3 regions of the Arthrobacter sp. NPDC055585 genome follow, and region 3 is predicted to be linked to each of the others. Evidence: riboswitches for the same ligand, from Rfam matches in the RefSeq annotation. Region 3 holds a riboswitch; each other region holds the start of a gene.
What was found. A riboswitch is a leader RNA that binds a small molecule or an ion and turns the genes downstream of it on or off. The one in region 3 is predicted to bind S-adenosylmethionine.
Positions count from the first base shown of each region.

Region 1: it holds a riboswitch for S-adenosylmethionine, as region 3 does, so the genes downstream of both, ACWGQ2_RS11055 (methionine ABC transporter ATP-binding protein) here and ACWGQ2_RS13180 (flavin reductase family protein) in region 3, are expected to answer to the same signal.
Region 2: it holds a riboswitch for S-adenosylmethionine, as region 3 does, so the genes downstream of both, ACWGQ2_RS01615 (hypothetical protein) here and ACWGQ2_RS13180 (flavin reductase family protein) in region 3, are expected to answer to the same signal.

Region 1 is NZ_JBSHIT010000005.1:261,352-267,041, forward strand. Features, by position in the region: gene ACWGQ2_RS11035 (alpha/beta fold hydrolase) at 1-82, shown strand, start outside; gene ACWGQ2_RS11040 (CoA-binding protein) at 149-565, shown strand; gene ACWGQ2_RS11045 (SDR family oxidoreductase) at 584-1,345, shown strand; gene ACWGQ2_RS11050 (DUF6434 domain-containing protein) at 1,349-1,900, opposite strand; SAM riboswitch class I at 2,111-2,216, shown strand; gene ACWGQ2_RS11055 (methionine ABC transporter ATP-binding protein) at 2,323-3,114, shown strand; gene ACWGQ2_RS11060 (methionine ABC transporter permease) at 3,107-3,772, shown strand; gene ACWGQ2_RS11065 (LLM class flavin-dependent oxidoreductase) at 3,793-5,211, shown strand; gene ACWGQ2_RS11070 (acyl-CoA dehydrogenase family protein) at 5,208-5,690, shown strand, end outside.
Region 2 is NZ_JBSHIT010000001.1:380,171-385,860, forward strand. Features, by position in the region: gene ACWGQ2_RS01605 (serine/threonine-protein kinase) at 1-745, opposite strand, end outside; gene ACWGQ2_RS01610 (Nramp family divalent metal transporter) at 957-2,264, opposite strand; gene ACWGQ2_RS01615 (hypothetical protein) at 2,368-2,763, opposite strand; SAM riboswitch class IV at 2,905-3,030, opposite strand; gene ACWGQ2_RS01620 (hypothetical protein) at 3,130-3,579, opposite strand; gene ACWGQ2_RS01625 (cold-shock protein) at 3,736-3,939, opposite strand; gene glsA (glutaminase A) at 4,151-5,690, shown strand, end outside.
Region 3 is NZ_JBSHIT010000007.1:151,021-156,710, forward strand. Features, by position in the region: gene aspS (aspartate--tRNA ligase) at 1-1,172, shown strand, start outside; gene ACWGQ2_RS13180 (flavin reductase family protein) at 1,235-1,741, opposite strand; SAM riboswitch class IV at 1,790-1,909, opposite strand; gene ACWGQ2_RS13185 (MFS transporter) at 2,004-3,197, opposite strand; gene ACWGQ2_RS13190 (PhzF family phenazine biosynthesis protein) at 3,267-4,103, shown strand; gene ACWGQ2_RS13195 (replication-associated recombination protein A) at 4,245-5,642, shown strand.

The DNA.
Region 1 (5,690 bases), on a different contig from region 3:
CTCCTTTCAGCTGCTGGAGGGCAGCTGGCATGGGCTGGAGGACGCCACCCTCGCCGCCGCCGTGGACGCCTTCCTGGAATAGTGCCGCAGCCCGCCGTGTTCCCCTGGCGTAGGGTGGGAGCCCGGCAGACATCCCAGGAGGCACAGCATGGCGCACCGCAATGACCCGGAAGTCATCACCAGGCTGCTCACGGACAAGGGCCGGTGGGCGGTAGTCGGCTTGTCGAACAACCCGGCCCGCCCCGCTGTGGGTGTTTCCCGGTTTGTGCAGGATTCCCTGGGCATGGAAATTATCCCCGTCAATCTTTCCGGCGAGGCAGTGCAGGGCAATAAGGGCTATACCCGGCTCTCGGAGATACCCGGCCCGGTGGACGTGGTGGACTGCTTCGTGAACTCCGCCAAAGTGGGGAACATCGTGGACCAGGCCATCGAAATTGGTGCCAAGGCCGTCTGGCTGCAGCTGGGTGTGGTGGATGAAGGGGCAGCGCAGCGTGCCGCAGCCGCTGGCCTCGACGTCGTTATGGACACCTGCCCGGTGATCGAAGCCGGGAGGTTTGGACTCTAAAAGGCCAGGGAGGCCGGAATGAGCACTGTACTGGTGGTGGGCGCGACCGGCGGAATTGGCCGGCTGGTTGTCCAGGAGGCCGTCCGGAAGGGGTATACCGTCCGTGCGCTGGCCCGCAGTCCGCTCAAGGCAGCTCAAGTACTGCCGCCGGAGGCCGAAGTGGTGGAAGGTGACGTCACCCGGCCCGCGACCCTCGCCAAAGCGGTCGACGGCGTGGATGCCATTATCTTCACGCACGGCGCCAACGGCGGAGAAGACCCGCAGGCGGTGGATTACGACGGCGTGCGGAACGTCCTGCTGGCACTGCACGGACGCCGTGTCCGGGTGGTGCTGATGACGGCCATCGGCCTGACCAACAGGACGGCCTTCGGCACCCTGGTGGACTGGAAACGGCGGTCCGAACGCCTGCTCCGCGCCAGCGGACTGCCGTACACCATCATCCGGCCCGGCTGGTTCGACTACAACGAGCCCGGCCAGGACCGGGAAGTAGCGCTGCAGGGAGACCGGCGGCGAACCGGCACCCCGGCTGACGGCGGCATCGCCCGCACCCAGATTGCGCAGGTACTGGTGCAGGCCCTTTCCTCGGATGAAGCCCTGGGCAAGACCCTTGAACTTATCGCCGGGGACGGAGAGCCGGTCACCGATTTCGAAGCCTTCTTCGAACCGCTGCAGGCTGACCCGCCGGGCACCCTGGACGGAGTGCAGGACGATCTGAACATGCCGTTGGAGGAAGAGCCGGAAAACATCCGGGAAGAACTGGCTGCGATCGGCAGCCGCTAGGGCCTAGCCTCGCTGATCAGCGGGGAGGGAGCGGTGTAGTTTCCAAGCTGCGAGCATCTGGTCCCTGGTGCCGCCGGGATGTGTAGCGTGCCAGTCCCGCGCGAAGCGGTTCAGCTCGAACTGCGGGCCGATCGGCCGGGCGGCAGCCGCTCGTGTGGCGTGCCAGTGATCCAATGCAGCAGCCAGTGTAGCCGTCCCGTCATTGGCGGCGAAGAACTCACGCATGGGCGCATCAAAGCGGAAACCCGGCCCGAGGGCGTTGACGAAGAACTCCCGCAGCACCTGGCTACAGGGGTGCCCGGCCGGAACCACCGTGTGGATAGTCAGCGGAGGAACAAGCCGCTGTTGGCAGCTTCGGGGCTTCGCAGCAGGGGCCGGAAGCGGCCCGCCTGCCAGGAACGCGGCAATCCGTTCGGCCAGCAGTTCCTTGGAACCTCCGGCCGGGATCTGCTGCGCGCGGGCAAACGCCTGCAGCTCCTCCTTCAGCCAGTACCAGCGGCGGAATTCGCCTGCACCGAGGGAGGAAGAGAGGGCAGGGCGTTCCGGAAGGGTCACGGTCCCATCTTCTCGGATCCGCCAGGTAATCGGTGCTCCCGCGCCGCGGACGGACCCTCCGTTTGAATTGGCACGGGACCGTGGCTGCATTCGTCCGGCACGGCGTAACAAAACGGATTGTGACGCAGTGCCGCGTTACGTACCGACGCATAGGGCCGCACAGGGAAATGTTCTGGCCCTCACGGGGTGCAGCCGGTTTAGATAGTGCCGTAACCATCCAGAGCGGCTGAGAGACCTGGCTCCGTGACGCCGCAGCAACCCCCTTCCGCGGGCTAACCCCGCCGAAGAAGGGTGCTACCGCCAGGACCGATGGAGAAGCACCTGCTCTAATCCGGTCCGCTGCACCCGTGCCTTGCTGCACGGGCGCAGACCGGGGACCGCTGCGTGCCCCTCTTCCCGGGTTTAGACCTCAGGAGGACAGCATGATCAGAATTGAAAACGTCTCCACCGTCTTTGGAGGCGGTGAATCCGCCTTTATGGCCGTGGACAGCGTCAGCCTCGAAATACCCAAGGGCAGCATCCAGGGCATCATCGGGTTCTCCGGCGCCGGGAAGTCCACCCTGCTGCGCAACATCAACCTGCTTGAACGGCCCACCTCCGGACGGGTCCTGGTGGACGGAACGGACCTGACCGGCCTGGCGGACGCAGAACTGCGCGCCGCGCGGCATGAGATCGGAATGATCTTCCAGCACTTCAACCTGCTGAACAACCGCACTGCTGCGCAGAACGTTGAACTCTCGCTGAAGTTCGCCGGCGTGAAGAGTGCTTCCGAACGCCGCACCCGCGCACTGGAGGCGCTCGCCGTCGTCGACCTCTCGGAGAAGGCCGGCACCTACCCGGCCAAACTCTCCGGCGGGCAGAAGCAGCGGGTGGCCATCGCCCGCGCCCTGGCCACCCGGCCCAAGGTGCTGCTGTGCGACGAGCCGACCTCCGCCGTCGACCCCCGGACCACCGCCTCGGTGCTGCAGTACCTCAGCGACGTCAACGCACGGTTCGGCATCACGATTGTGGTGGTCACCCATGAAATGAACGTCATCAAGGCCATCGCTGACAACGTGGCTGTCATGGAGGAAGGCCGGGTGGTTGAACAGTTCGCGCTCGCAGAGCTGAACCGGCCAGGCTTCACGCCGGCCACCGCCATTGGCCGGTACCTGATCTCGGATGAAATCACCCTGGATCGTGCGGACCGCCGGGAAGGAGCCCGCGTTGCTTGAGCGCATTGCCGAAGTCTGGCCGGAACTGCTTGCCGCCCTGGGCCAGACCGGCACCATGCTGCTGGTCGCCATTCCGCTGGCGGTGCTGATCGGCACCCCGCTGGGCGTCCTGCTCTACACTCTGGGACCGGACGGGCTGGGTCACAAACCCCGGCTGCACCGGGTACTGGACTCACTGGTGAACCTGGTGCGGTCCTTCCCCTTCCTGATCCTGCTGATCGCGATCATCCCGTTCACCCGGTTTGTGGTGGGAACCACCATCGGCACCGCAGCTGTGATCGTGCCGCTGACCATCAACGCGATTCCGTACTTCGCCCGGTTCGTGGAGCAGAACATCACCGCTCTGGGCGGGGGCGTGGTGGAAGCGGCCCGCTCCATGGGAGCTACCCGCGGGCAGATTGTGCGCGACGTCCTGCTGGTCGAGGCGCGTCCGGCGCTCATCAGTTCCGTCACCATCATGACCGTCAGCTTCATCTCCTACTCCGCGATGGCGGGACTGGTGGGCGGTGGCGGAATCGGCGACTTCGCCATCCGGTACGGCTACTACCGCTACGAAACCGGGCTGATGCTCACCGCGATTGTGCTGATGGTCCTGCTGGTGCAGGCCGTGCAGCTGGGCGGTTCCTGGCTCTCCCGCCGCGCTGACAAGCGCCTCTGACTTCTATCGAAAGCTTTGCCATGACTATTCCCAGTACCCGCTTTGTAGGTCCGCGTCCGCGCTTGCTGCTGAACGCCTTCCTGATGAACACCACCAGCCACATCCGCGGTGGCCAGTGGCGCCACCCCGACGCCGAACAGCATCGCTTCAACGAACTGTCCTTCTGGACGGACCTGGCCCGCCAGCTGGAAGACGCGAAGTTCGACGCGCTGTTCTTCGCCGACGTCGTTGGACTGTACGGCAACCACGACGGCGGGTGGGCCTCCCACGTGCGCCGCGGTCTGCAGGTGCCCGCCAACGATCCGCTGCTGCTGCTCGCCGCGCTCTCCGGTGCCACCCGTGAGATTGGGCTGGCCGCGACGTCGTCCGTGGTGCAGAGCCATCCCTTCCAGTTCGCCCGGCAGATGTCCACGCTGGACCACCTCTCCGGCGGCCGGGCCGGCTGGAACATCGTCACCTCCGTGCTGGAGAACGCGCACCGCAACTTCGACGGCGACGGCCTCACCGGGCACGACCGCCGGTATGACTGGGCGGATGAATACACCGACGCCGTCTACAAGCTCTGGGAAGGATCCTGGGACGACGGCGCGCTGGTCCAGGACAAGGCCAGCGGCCTGCACACGGACCCGGACAAGGTCCACAAGATCCATCACCGCGGCGAATGGTACTCGATCGACGGACCGCACCTGAGTTCACCCTCTCCGCAGCGCACTCCGGTGCTCTTCCAGGCCGGCAGCTCCGGCCGCGGGCAGCAGTTCGCCGCAGCCAACGCCGAAGCCACGTTCATTTTTGCGCCCAACCCCGCCCATGCCGCGAAGGTAGCCGCCGGGGTCCGGGCACGCGCCGTCGATGCCGGGCGGCTGCCCGGGGACATCAAGGTGTTCACCGGCCTGTCCTTTGTGGTGGGCGGTACCGAAGCCGAGGCGCAGCGTAAAAAAGCTGAGCTGGACGAGTACCTGGACCTCGATGCCGTGATCGCGCACATTGGCGGCGGCCTGGGGGTCGACCTCGGCGGATTGGACCTGGACACCCCACTGGGCGAGGTGCAGACCGAAGGCGGCCGCGGCGTGCTGCAGGCGATCATCGACTCCACCCCGGGCGGGAACCCCACCCTGGCCGACGTCGCCCGGTACCGCACTGAAGCGCAGCAGATCACCGGAACCCCGGAGCAAATCGCCGATGAGCTTGAGCGCTGGCAGGATGCCGGAGTGGACGGCGTCAACATCATCAACGGCATCCTGCCCGGTTCCTACACGGACTTCATCGACGGGGTACTGCCGGAACTGCGCCGCCGCGGTCTGGCCCAGAGCGAATACGCCCCCGGCACGCTGCGCGAAAAGCTCTTCGGAGCCGGCCCGCTGCTCAACGACCGGCACCGGGCCGCACAGTTCCGCGGCGCCTTCACAAACACCCTTGCACCCTCAGGAGCCACCCGATGACCGCCAGCCTGCTCACCCGCTACGGCCACAATCCCGCCCCGGAAGCGGCCCGCTGGTTCGCCGTCGCCGACGAGGTAGCCGCCATCCTCGGCGCCGATGCACTCGAACGCGATGCCGCGAACAAACCGCCGTTCACGGAAGTCGAAATCCTGCGCCGGTCCGGGCTGCTGCCGCTGACCATTCCTGCCCGCTTCGGCGGCGCCGGAATCGACTGGAGCACCGTCTTCGAAATCGTGCAGCGGGTGGCCCGGGCGGATAACTCGATCGGCCAGCTGCTGGGTTATCACTACATTTTCCAGTCCTTCCCCTACATCGACCTGGATGAGGCACGCGGGCAGGAACTGGCGGACGAGTGCCTGGCGCAGCAGTGGCTCTGGTCCTCCACCGGAACGCCGCAGGGACCGCAGGCCGCTGCCGTCCGCACCGGCGGCGGATACCTCGTGACCGGCAAAAAGCCGTTCTCCACCGGCAGCCGGGTG
Region 2 (5,690 bases), on a different contig from region 3:
CGGGAATCTCCGGATCCCGGCTCAGCCGGGCCACTGCAGCTTCAAGAGGGCTGCCGCCGAATTCGATCCTGCCGGTCAGGCATTCCAGAAGCACCAGGCCAAGGGAATAGATGTCCGAAGCCCCGGAGGCCGAACGGCCTGATGCCTGTTCCGGGCTGAGGTAATTGGCTGTCCCCAGCGTGGCTCCGGTCGCTGTGAACCGGGCGCCGTCGATCACCCGGGCGATTCCGAAGTCCGTAAGTTGTGCCCGGGGCGCCGTCCCGGCGACGGCCGGCGGCAACAGGATGTTCGCAGGTTTTACGTCCCGGTGAATAACGCCCCGCGCATGGATGTAGGCCAGCGCGCCGGCCAGTTCCGCACCAATGTAGGCAACATCAGCGGCCGGTACCGGTTTTTCACGCAGCCGTTTGCGCAGATCCGGCCCGTCCACGAGTTCCATGACCAGGAAAGCCCGGGGTTCACCGTCGGGACCGTCGTCTCGTCCGGCGTCGTCCTTGCCTGCGTCGTAGAGCGTGACCAGCCCGGGATGGGTGAGGGAAGCCAGAAGCCGCATCTCGGTTTCCTGCCGCCCGACGTCGTCGGGGTCAACAGCACTGGCCCGGAAGAGCTTCACGGCGATGTCGCGGCCGAGAGCCTCGTCCAGTCCTCGGTAGACGGTGGCCATGCCACCGTGGCCAATAGGTTCGATGAGTCGGTATCGGCCCGCAATCAGACGATTCAGGCCACCCGCTGCGCTGATTTCCATGCTGCAACCTTCTCTCGCCATTACAGCGTAGCGGAGGGTGCTCGGGGCGTAGATGGGCTTTCCCTACATATTTTCGAACTGCGTTTTTCCCTCGTGGAAGCAGGTGCAATACGCTAAACTGCCCTGCTGCGCGAGGGCGCGGCAGGGCAGTTTCGGGTGCTTCGATCCGGGCTCCCCGGAAGGGGCCCGGGAGCCCGTCCGGCTCGCGGGATTACTCCCCGCCGAGTACCGGTGCGAGAGCCTTCCAGGCCTGCTGCAGGCCCAGGATGATGAACAGCAGGGCGGTGAGACCCAGCGCGATATTGGTGTGCAGACGGTTGGCCCATTCCTTGGGGATGCGCTTGCCGTTCAGCAGGCCCAGCAGGGTGACTGCGAGGAACGGCATAAACAGCGAGCCCAGCACGCCGTACGCCAGGATCAGGCCGATCGGCTGACCCAGGGCGAAGAGGATCATGGGCGGGAAGGTCAGCCACAGGACGTAGAACTTGAAGTACTTGCCGCCCACGCGGGTGTCCGGGTGGCCGGATTCCTTGCCGCGCATGTTGCCCCAGAAATCGGCGAACATCAGGGAAACGCCGTTCCAGACCCCGATGATGGAGGAGAAGGACGCTGCCCAGAAACCGATCAGGAAGCCGGTACCCACGAAGTCGCCGTATTCGAGCTTCAGCACGTCGTAGAGATCCAGCAGTCCCTTGTCTCCGGCGCTGAGGGTGATGCCCGCGGTGCGCACAACTTCGGCACCCACGATGAGCATGGCGATGACGAAGATGCCAGTCATGACGTACGCCATCGAGTTGTCGATGCGCATGACCTTCATCCACTTAGGCGTGTACCAGCCCTTTTCACGCAGCCAGTAGCCGTAGGCAGCCAGCGTGATGGTGCCGCCGACGCCGCCGGCAAGCGCCAGCGTGTAGACGATGCCGCCTTCGGGGATCATCGGGACGAGGCCCTTGAACATCTCCGGGATATTCGGGGTGGCGATGATTGCCAGACCGACAACGGTAATGAACATCAGCCCGACGAGGGCCGCGGTGATCTTCTCGAACGTGGCGTACTTGCCGAACCACACCATCACAAAGCCTGCCAGGCCCATCACAATCGCCCAGGCCCACAGCGGCAGGAACGGGAAGACCGCCGCCAGCGGCAGCGCGGCGGAAGACATGGCCGTGGCACCGTAAACGAAGCCCCAGATCATGATGTACGGGCCGAAGTACCAGGTGGTCCAGCGGCCCAGGGAACGCCAGCCCTCGAAGATGGTCTTGCCGGTGGCGAGCGTGAAGCGGCCCGCTCCCTCAACCAGGATGATCTTCAGGATGACGCCGAGGATGACTGCCCAGAGCAGGCCATAGCCGTAGCGTGAGCCCGCGACCAGGGTCGCAACCATGTCGGCTGCGCCAACACCCGTGGCCGCAACCACGAGTCCGGGGCCAACTATTTTCCATTTGGCAGCCTTGCCGCCGTCATCATCGATCCGCTCCGAATGCGGTACCGCGTCAGCGCGGGGATTGTTTTCAGCCATCGGCCAAGAATTCCTAACTAGCGAGTGGCCGCGGCGCCAGGACAGCACGCGGCAGTGTGCCCGGCCTCACCCGGGACAATGAATTCTCTCACAGGGCTTGCACTCAGTGGAATTCCGTGAACGGGCTGACCGCACTGGCCCCACAGGCCACAAACGCCTCAGGTTCGGGGGTCACGACCGTCAAATTGCCCTGGATGGCCGTAGCGGCGAGCCAGGTCCGGAGGACACCACGGGCATCCCCGGGCGCTGCTTCCGGAAGCGTGCGCCAGAGCAGGGCAACCTCGTGGTCCACCGGCAGGATGTTGGCCGTGAACCGGGAGGACAGCTCGCGGAGCCATCCGGGCGACGATGACTCAAGTTCGCCTATGGTCAGTGCCGACACAAAGACGCGCAGGTGGCTGCGGCTGCGGAGGAAACCCACGACGGCGGGATCCGGCGATCCGCTGCGGACCTCCGCCAGGACCGGTGTATCCAGGAGCAGGCCCGAGGGACCGCTCATGCGGCGGCAGGCTCGCCCAGCAGGAAGTTGACGAAAGCTTCCCGGATGCTGACGAGGGCCTCGTAATCCTGCAGGCTGACTGCGTTGAGGGAAACGGGTACAGAAGTGTCCATGGCTGCGGCGCCGGGCGCCGGTCCTTTCGGCGTGCTCTTGCCTGGCACCGGTTGCCCCGAAGGCGAGTGCAGGCCGCTTCTTCATCCGAACCACCCAACGAGCGTGGGGTTGGTATGCGGCCAAGTCGGAGCTTGGCGGCCGCAGTTCTTGAAGCTGTTAGGAGTATAGGCAGAACCCGGCCGGAATTGTGTGCTGCGTTACGCCCGTGTGGCGGATATGTCCTGCTCCGGCCGCCCTGCCGCAGCACCGGTCTCATCCGGCATATGTGCCGTTGAAGCGTTCAGGCACCCATTCCAGGAAGATGTTCGCGGTCACCGGGCCTATGCCGGGGAATTGCTCGAGCCGGCGGCGGAGCTCTGCCGGGGATTCCGCGTCCTTGACCATGTCCGATACGGAACCGAACTCCCTGATGATTCCCGCCATCACGGTGTGCAGCTCGTCATCCTCCTTCCAGCGGTAGTGGACGTAGCCGCCTTCGGTGAGCAGGCGCATCAGCTGGTCCCGGCTGACGTCTGCAAACTTTTCGGGGCCAGTGAGCCCGTTGTCGATCAGGACGTGCCAGGTGCGGGCGGCGATCTCCTGCTGAATGCGCTTGCCGAACAGCAGGCTGGCGAGCAGCCACCGGTAGAGCTGATCCGGCGCGCCGGAGCTGAGGTCCAGTCCAAGGTCTGCGGGAGTCATCTTCTTCTTGTTGCTGGCCATGCTGTTCAAAGTACGCCGGCTGCCCGCCGCAGGGAATGTCCGCCGGTTGCTCCCCATCAGCAGTTGATGGATGCGTGGTTAAACAGAGGATGCAGGACGGAAAACCGTCCTGCATCCTGAGTCCAGCTGGCCCGTGAAAGGGCCGGAAGTCTTTGGTTAGACAGCCTGGATGTTTACCGCCTGGGGGCCCTTGGGTCCCTGTTCGGTATCGAAGCTAACCTTCTGGTTCTCTTCGAGGGAGCGGTAGCCGCTCGCGTTGATGGCGGAGTAGTGGGCGAAAACATCGGCGCTGCCGTCATCGGGCTCGATGAAGCCGAAGCCCTTTTCGGAGTTGAACCATTTCACGGTGCCTGTTGCCATTTTTAATCATCCTTCTGAGGCGAAACTTCCCCGACCGTCGAGGAGTTTCCAGCTGAAGTGTCCCATGCAGCGTATGGACAAAAAAAGCGGCTGGCCCTGGTTTCGGGGTTCGCCGCTTCAAGTTCAAACGCTCAACACAACAACTGCGTGCCAGTATACACAGAGGTAACGGTCAGGTCACGGGGTTTTAGGACCCCCGTAGGCTGGTTGGATGGACTCCCCCATTGATCACTACCTGCAGCGAATCCACACCGAGATAGCCGACCTGAAGGACGGCAAGCCGTACAGTTCGATTCCGGCGATGGCGAACGTCGATCCGAACAACTTTGGCATTGTCCTTGCCACTGCGGACGGGTACGTCTACGAGATTGGGGATACCCGTGAGGAGTTCAGCATCCAGTCGATCTCCAAGCCGTTCACCTACGGGCTCGCACTGGCGGACCGCGGCATGGACGACGTCGATGCGAAGGTTGATGTTGAACCGTCCGGGGATTCCTTCAACGAGATTTCCCTCGCCGAGGGCACCGGCCGCCCGGCGAACGCCATGATCAACGCTGGAGCACTGACGGCTACCTCCCTGGTCCGCGGCTCCGGAGGAAACTCCCGGTTTAAGCGGATCCTGAACACCTATTCCGCGTTCGCCGGGCGCCAGCTCTCCGTCAGTGAACGGATCTACCAGTCCGAGCTCAAGTCCGGCCACCGCAACCACGCGCTGGCCTACCTGCTGCGCAGCTTCGACATCATCGAATCCGACCCCACCCCGGTGATTGAGGACTACTTCCGGCAGTGCTCGGTGATGGTCAGCGCGCTGGACCTGGCCATGATGGCCGCGACTCTGGCGAACAGCGGCCGCAATCCGCTCACCAAAGAACAGGTCCTGGATATTGCACCGGTGGAGCGGGTGCTCTCCGTCATGGCTACCTGCGGAATGTACGACGACGCCGGCGCCTGGATGAGCAGCGTCGGCATGCCGGCAAAGTCCGGAGTGGCAGGAGGCACCATTGCCGTGCTTCCGGGCCAGATCGGCCTTGCTGTCTACTCTCCGCCGCTGGACGCGCACGGTAGCAGCGTCCGCGGCGTCGCCGTCGCGCAGCGTCTCTCCAGTGATCTTGAACTGCACTTTGTCCGCGCCGGACGCACCGGCCGCTCTGCCCTGCGCGGCTCGTATGACATTGGCACCACGCCCTCCGGCATCCGCCGCAGCGAGGAAGCAGCCGGGGTGCTGCGCGCCAACGTGGCCCGGGCCCGGATTCTTGAACTGAATGGGGACCTGCTCTTTGCCGGCGCCGAGGCCATGGTGCGTGAGCTCGCGTCCCTGGACGACGACGTCGAACTGGTGGTCCTTGACCTGCGGAGCGTGGATGAGGTGTCCGGGGTGGCGATGCGCATGTTCGCTGAAGCCGCACACATGCTCACGGAAGCCGGACGCAGCCTGGCGATCGTGGACGCCGAAGGTGCCGTGGCGGAAAGCCTGATGGAGGACGGGCATGACATCCAGTCCTTTGCCACCCGTTCGGCCGCGGTCGAGTGGTGTGAGGAGGAGCTGCTGGAACGCCATGCGGTGGATCTGGTGCAGCCGGCACGTATCCTTCCGGTGCACTCCCCCGCGCTGGCACCGATGGATGAGGCAGATGCCAAGGACGTGGCCGCGCGGATGGAAAAGCTGACGTATGACGACGGCGACGTCATCCGCCGGATCGGCCAGCGCTTCAGCGGTGTGTACTTCATTGCGTCCGGCCACGTTCAGACGC
Region 3 (5,690 bases):
ACCAGATTGCCCGCTGCTACCGCGACGAAGACTTCCGCGCCGACCGCCAGCCCGAATTCACGCAGCTGGACATCGAAGCCAGCTTCGTTGAAGAGGACGACATCATCGCCCTCGGCGAGCAGATCGTGAAAGCACTGTGGAAGCTGATCGGCGTCGAAATCCAGACCCCGATCGCCCGCATGACCTACGCCGACGCCATGGCCCGCTACGGCTCGGACAAGCCGGACCTGCGCTTCGGCCTGGAACTGACCGAGCTGACGGAGTTCTTCAAGGACACCACCTTCCGCGTTTTCCAGGCACCGTACGTCGGCGCCGTCGTGATGCCCGGCGGTGCCTCGCAGGCCCGCCGCACCCTCGATGCCTGGCAGGAATGGGCCAAGCAGCGCGGTGCCAAGGGCCTGGCCTACGTGCTGGTCCAGGAAGATGGCTCCCTCACCGGGCCGGTCGCCAAGAACCTCACCGACTTCGAGCGCGAAAACCTCGCAGAGAAGGTTGGCGCCAAGCCCGGTGACTGCATCTTCTTCGCCGCTGGCCAGACTAATGAAGCCCGTGCCCTGCTCGGCGCCGCCCGCGTTGAAATCGGCCACCGCACCGGCCTGATCGACCCGAAGGACTGGGCGTTCGTCTGGATCGTCGACGCCCCGATGTTCGAGCCCGCCGCCGCAGCTGTGGCAGCCGGTGACGTCGCAGCAGGCGAAGGCGAGTGGACAGCAGTGCACCACGCGTTCACCTCCCCGAAGCCCGAGTTCCTGGACACCTTCGACACCGATCCCGGCTCGGCCCTGGCCTACGCCTATGACATCGTGTGCAACGGCAACGAGATTGGCGGCGGTTCAATCCGTATCCACCGCCGTGACGTGCAGGAACGCGTGTTCAAGGTCATGGGCATCTCTGAAGAGACCGCCCAGGAGCAGTTCGGCTTCCTGCTTGAAGGTTTCAAGTACGGCGCTCCGCCACACGGCGGCATCGCCTTCGGCTGGGACCGCGTGGTGGCCCTGCTGGCCGGCGCCGACTCGATCCGCGACGTCATCGCCTTCCCGAAGTCCGGCGGCGGTTATGATCCGCTGACCTCCGCTCCGGCTCCGATCAGCGCCCAGCAGCGCAAGGAAGCCGGCGTTGACTTCAAGCCGGAGAAGAAGCAGGACAAGCCGGCTGAAAGCCCGGCCTCCTAGCCTGATCCAGCCGGAAAGACCCCGGCCGCCATGCTGGCGGCCGGGGTCTTTCGCTGTCCGGGCTAAGCGAAGGCAGGCACCGCGAGGTTCCTGAACGCCGAGCCGTGGAAGACGAGCGGCTCATGCGCGCCGTCGTGCGTTGAGTAGCCGTGGACACGCAGCAGGACGACGGCGTGGTCGCCGGCCGGAACCTCGTTCTCGATTGACGTTTCAAGCCAGAGGGCTGCGTCGTCCAGGAACAGGGAGCCGGTCTGTGTCTCGTGCAGGCTCAGACCCGCGAACCGGTCGCCGTCGCGGGAAGCGATCTGGCGGCACACGCCGTCGTGCTTCGACCCAAGGACGGAGACACCGATCCGGCCGGCCGACCGCAATACCGGCCAGGTGCGGGACGTGTTCTGCACCGCGAACATCACCAGGGGCGGATCCATGGACACCCCGACGGTAAAGGAAGAAGCCACGATTCCCTGAGGCGCGCCGTCGATTTCGGCGCAGAGTGCTGCAATTCCGGACGGGAAACGGCCGAAGGCCTGGCGCAGTGCGTTTGGCTGGAGATCGGTTTCAAGTGCCATGGAGATTCCTCTGCAGAACGCGCAGCCCGCGGTGCAAAACCGCGGAAGACGCTGTACTTGCCGGACCGGGAGATCCACCGGAACGGCCGAATCGTCACCTGGAGCACCCCGCTACAACGAGAGGGTTGCCGTCCAGCCGGCCAGGGCCTGTGGCTGGAACTCTTGATTCTGGCTACCAATCTAGGAGCGGGAGGGGGCCCGGGGCAAACGTCCGTCACATATCGGCAATGCCGGGCAACAGTTCGTAACGGGCGTTAACGGCTCAGGAACCGTCGAAGGCGGCAGCCCCCGCCGGTTTAGGGGCCGGACCTTCCGGACGGTCCCTGATACCCATCCTGTTCAGGACCGCCGGGCCCAGGACGGCACCGCTGAGGATGACCGCGCCCAGCACCAGGCACGACGCAGGCCAGGAGCCGCCGTCGTACAGGAAGCCCGCCAGCAGGGACCCGGCAGCGGCACCAATCAGTCCGGCGTTGCTCAGGAGCGCCATTCCGCGGCCGAGGCGGGCACCGCCTGCCTCCGCCACGACCGCCCCGTGCACTGGAATCAGCATTGCCCAGGACGCGCACGTTAACACCCACAATGCGGCGATCACGAGTGGTGACGGTGTGAACGCCAGGCATGCTGCGGCCGCCGCCGATGCAGCCGAAACAGCTGCGTAGCCGGCCCGGCGCCCCCGCCGCTCGGTGAACCGGTGGAGCACCCGCGGGAGGACAGTCAGTGCAATACCGCCGGGCAGGTAGACAAGTGCGATCTGGTAGACCTCCAGACCGACTGCGTTCTGCAGATGCAGCAGGAGCAGCAGTCCCACACCGGCCTCGGCCACTGCCGTCAAACCGGCCAGGAAAAGGAGCGGGCCAAGGCCGGAGCCTTTCGCCCTGCCGCGCGGATCGTCCTGGACCCGGGGCGGCGCGCTGCGGACCAGCAGCAGCCAGAGGGCGGCTGCCAGGCAGACAACGGCCAACGCAATGAAGACGCCGAAGAATCCGATGGTCGGCAGCAGCACCATGGCCGGGATCCAAAAGAACCAGGACCCGAAGGACTCGGAGGAAAGCAGCCCAGCCAGCGAACCCGAATCGGTGTCCAGCGACTCGGCGGCGACCGCGCGGACGGCTATCCAGAAGAGCGCACCACCGATACCGCCCACAGCCGCCGCTGCCACTGCCCAGGGCCAGGAGCCGGCTAGGGCGTAACCGAGGCAGCTGAGGGCGTAGAGGAACGCGCCCGCTGCTGCGATGCGGGTCCGGGTGAATGTGTCGGCCAGCCGGCCGGCTAGGGGCCGCGCTGTCACTGAGACAGCCAGTTCCACGGCGATGAGCATCCCAATGGCTGCGCTGCCGAGGCCGAGCTCAACCCCTGCCCACAGCGGGATCAGGAAGTCCACCAGCTCAGCTGAACCGCCCAGCGCGGCCGCAGCTGCTGCGAAGGGTTTGCGGGAGCCCGCTCCGTTTCTCATCCGCAGAGCCTAGCGGACGCCACCGGCACGCCTTTCCGCGCACGTGCGGCCAGCTATTACAGTGTCCGCATGAGACAACGCTGGTTCAAACAGGTAGACGTTTTCGGCAGAAAGCCGTACCAGGGCAACCCGCTGGCCGTGGTCCTGGACGGGGAAGACCTCGACGACGAGGCCATGCTGCAGTTCGCCCGCTGGACGAACCTCTCCGAAACCACCTTTATCCTGCCCGCTATCCAGGACGAAGCCGATTACCGGGTTCGGATCTTCACCCCGGGTGGTGAAATCCCGTTCGCAGGGCATCCGACGCTGGGAACCTGCCACGCGTGGACCGAGGCCGGTAACACGCCGATGAAGTCCGGGCTGGTGGTTCAGGAATGCGGAATCGGGCTGGTTCCCCTGCGGGTCAATGCCGGGCTGGCCGCCTTTGCCGCGCCGCGGCTCATCCGCACCGGGCCGGTGGAAGAAGGAACCCTGGCCCGGGTGACGGCAGCGCTGGGACTCACCCCGGACCAGGTCCGCGGCCACCAGTGGGTGGACAACGGGCCGGGCTGGCTGGGCCTGCTGCTGCCGGATGCGGAGACAGTCCTCTCGCTGCGCCCGGATCACGCTGCCATCGGCGACCTCCGGGTGGGAGTGATCGGACCCCAGCCCGAATCCGCTGAGACCGACTTCGAAGTCCGGGCCTTCGCTCCGGGACTCGGCGTCTCTGAGGATCCGGTCACCGGCAGCCTCAACGCAGGGCTGGCCCAGTGGCTGATCGGCGACGGCATTGCTGAGGAACGCTACACCGTCACCCAGGGCACCGCCGTCCACCGTTCGGGCCTGGTCCGGGTGTTCACCCGCGAGGGCCGTATCTGGGTCGGCGGGGAGTCCGTCACCTGCATCGACGGCTCCGTCTCCCTCTAAACGCACACCCGCACCTCCTTCCCTCGAGAGGCCAGTTACGGCTCTTTTGGGGGCTGAAAAGAGCCGTAACTGGCCTCTCGGCGGTTTTGGTTCCCGTCCAGGGCGGAATCGAGGGGGAGAGGGCACGGGTAGCCTTGAAGCGTGAATGACTTGTTCAACAGCGGCGAGGACCAGGACCTGCAGGACCACGACGACGACGCCGCCGCAGAGGGCGAGGCACGGCAGCGCCCGCGCAGCCCGCTGGCGGTACGGATGCGTCCGCGCAGTCTTGATGAGGTTGTGGGCCAGCAGCACCTGCTGGCTCCCGGCTCCCCGCTGCGAACTCTCGCGGAAGCACCGCAGGGAGGGCCGGCCGGGCCGTCCTCGGTGATGCTGTGGGGTCCGCCGGGCACCGGCAAGACCACCCTGGCGCACGTGGTGGCCCGCGGGCCGGGCCGTAAGTTCGTGGAGCTCTCCGCAATCACCTCCGGCGTCAAGGACGTCCGCCGGGTCATGGATGAAGCACTGACAGCGCGTGACCTGCACGGCATCACCACCGTCCTGTTCCTGGATGAGATCCACCGGTTCAACAAGGCACAGCAGGACGCCCTGCTGCCCGGCGTGGAGAACCGCTGGGTTGTCCTCATCGCCGCCACCACCGAGAACCCGTCGTTCTCCGTGGTTTCCCCGCTGCTTTCCCGGTCCCTGCTGCTGACCCTCAAACCGCTCACCGAAGCTGATATTTCCGGTCTGCTCCAGCGCGCCGTCGAAGATGAGCGGGGCCTGGCCGGCCGGGTGGAACTCAGCGAAGAAGCGCTCGAGCACCTGGTGCGCCTCGCCGCCGGGGACGCCCGCCGCGGACTGACTGCCCTCGAAGCGGCCGCCGGCGTCGCCTACTCCGAGCGGGACCCGGACGTCACCGTGCCCACCGTGGAACTTGCCCATGCCGAGCAGGCACTGGATGTGGCGGCGCTGCGCTATGACCGGGCCGGAGACCAGCACTATGACATCACCAGCGCCTTCATTAAGTCCCTGCGCGGTTCAGACGTCGACGCCGCCCTGCACTACCTGGCCAAGATGCTCGAAGCGGGGGAGGACCCCCGGTTTATCTCCCGCCGGCTGATGATTTCCGCCGCGGAAGACGTAGGCATGGCGGACCCGACGGCGCTGCAGACAGCCGTCGCAGCCGCCCAGGCAGTGCAGATGATCGGCATGCCCGAAGGCCGGCTGATCCTGGCCGAGGCCGTGGTGCACATAGCCACTGCACCCAAATCGAACGCCGCCTACAAGGCGATCGGCGCTGCGACGGCAGACGTGCGGGCCGGATACGGCACCGGCGTGCCTGCACACCTGCGCGACGCCCACTATCCCGGGGCCAAGCAGCTGGGCCACGGCAAGGGCTACATCTACTCCCACGACTCACCGCACGGCGTGGCCAAACAGCAGTACGCACCGGATGACCTGGTGGGCAAGGACTATTACAAGCCCACTGCCAACGGCGCAGAGCGGGACATTGCGGCACGGCTGGAACGACTGCGCGGAATCATCCGCGGACGGTAGCGGCACCTGTCTCAACCGGGCCCGGCCGGAAGCCGTTGCATGCTAGGA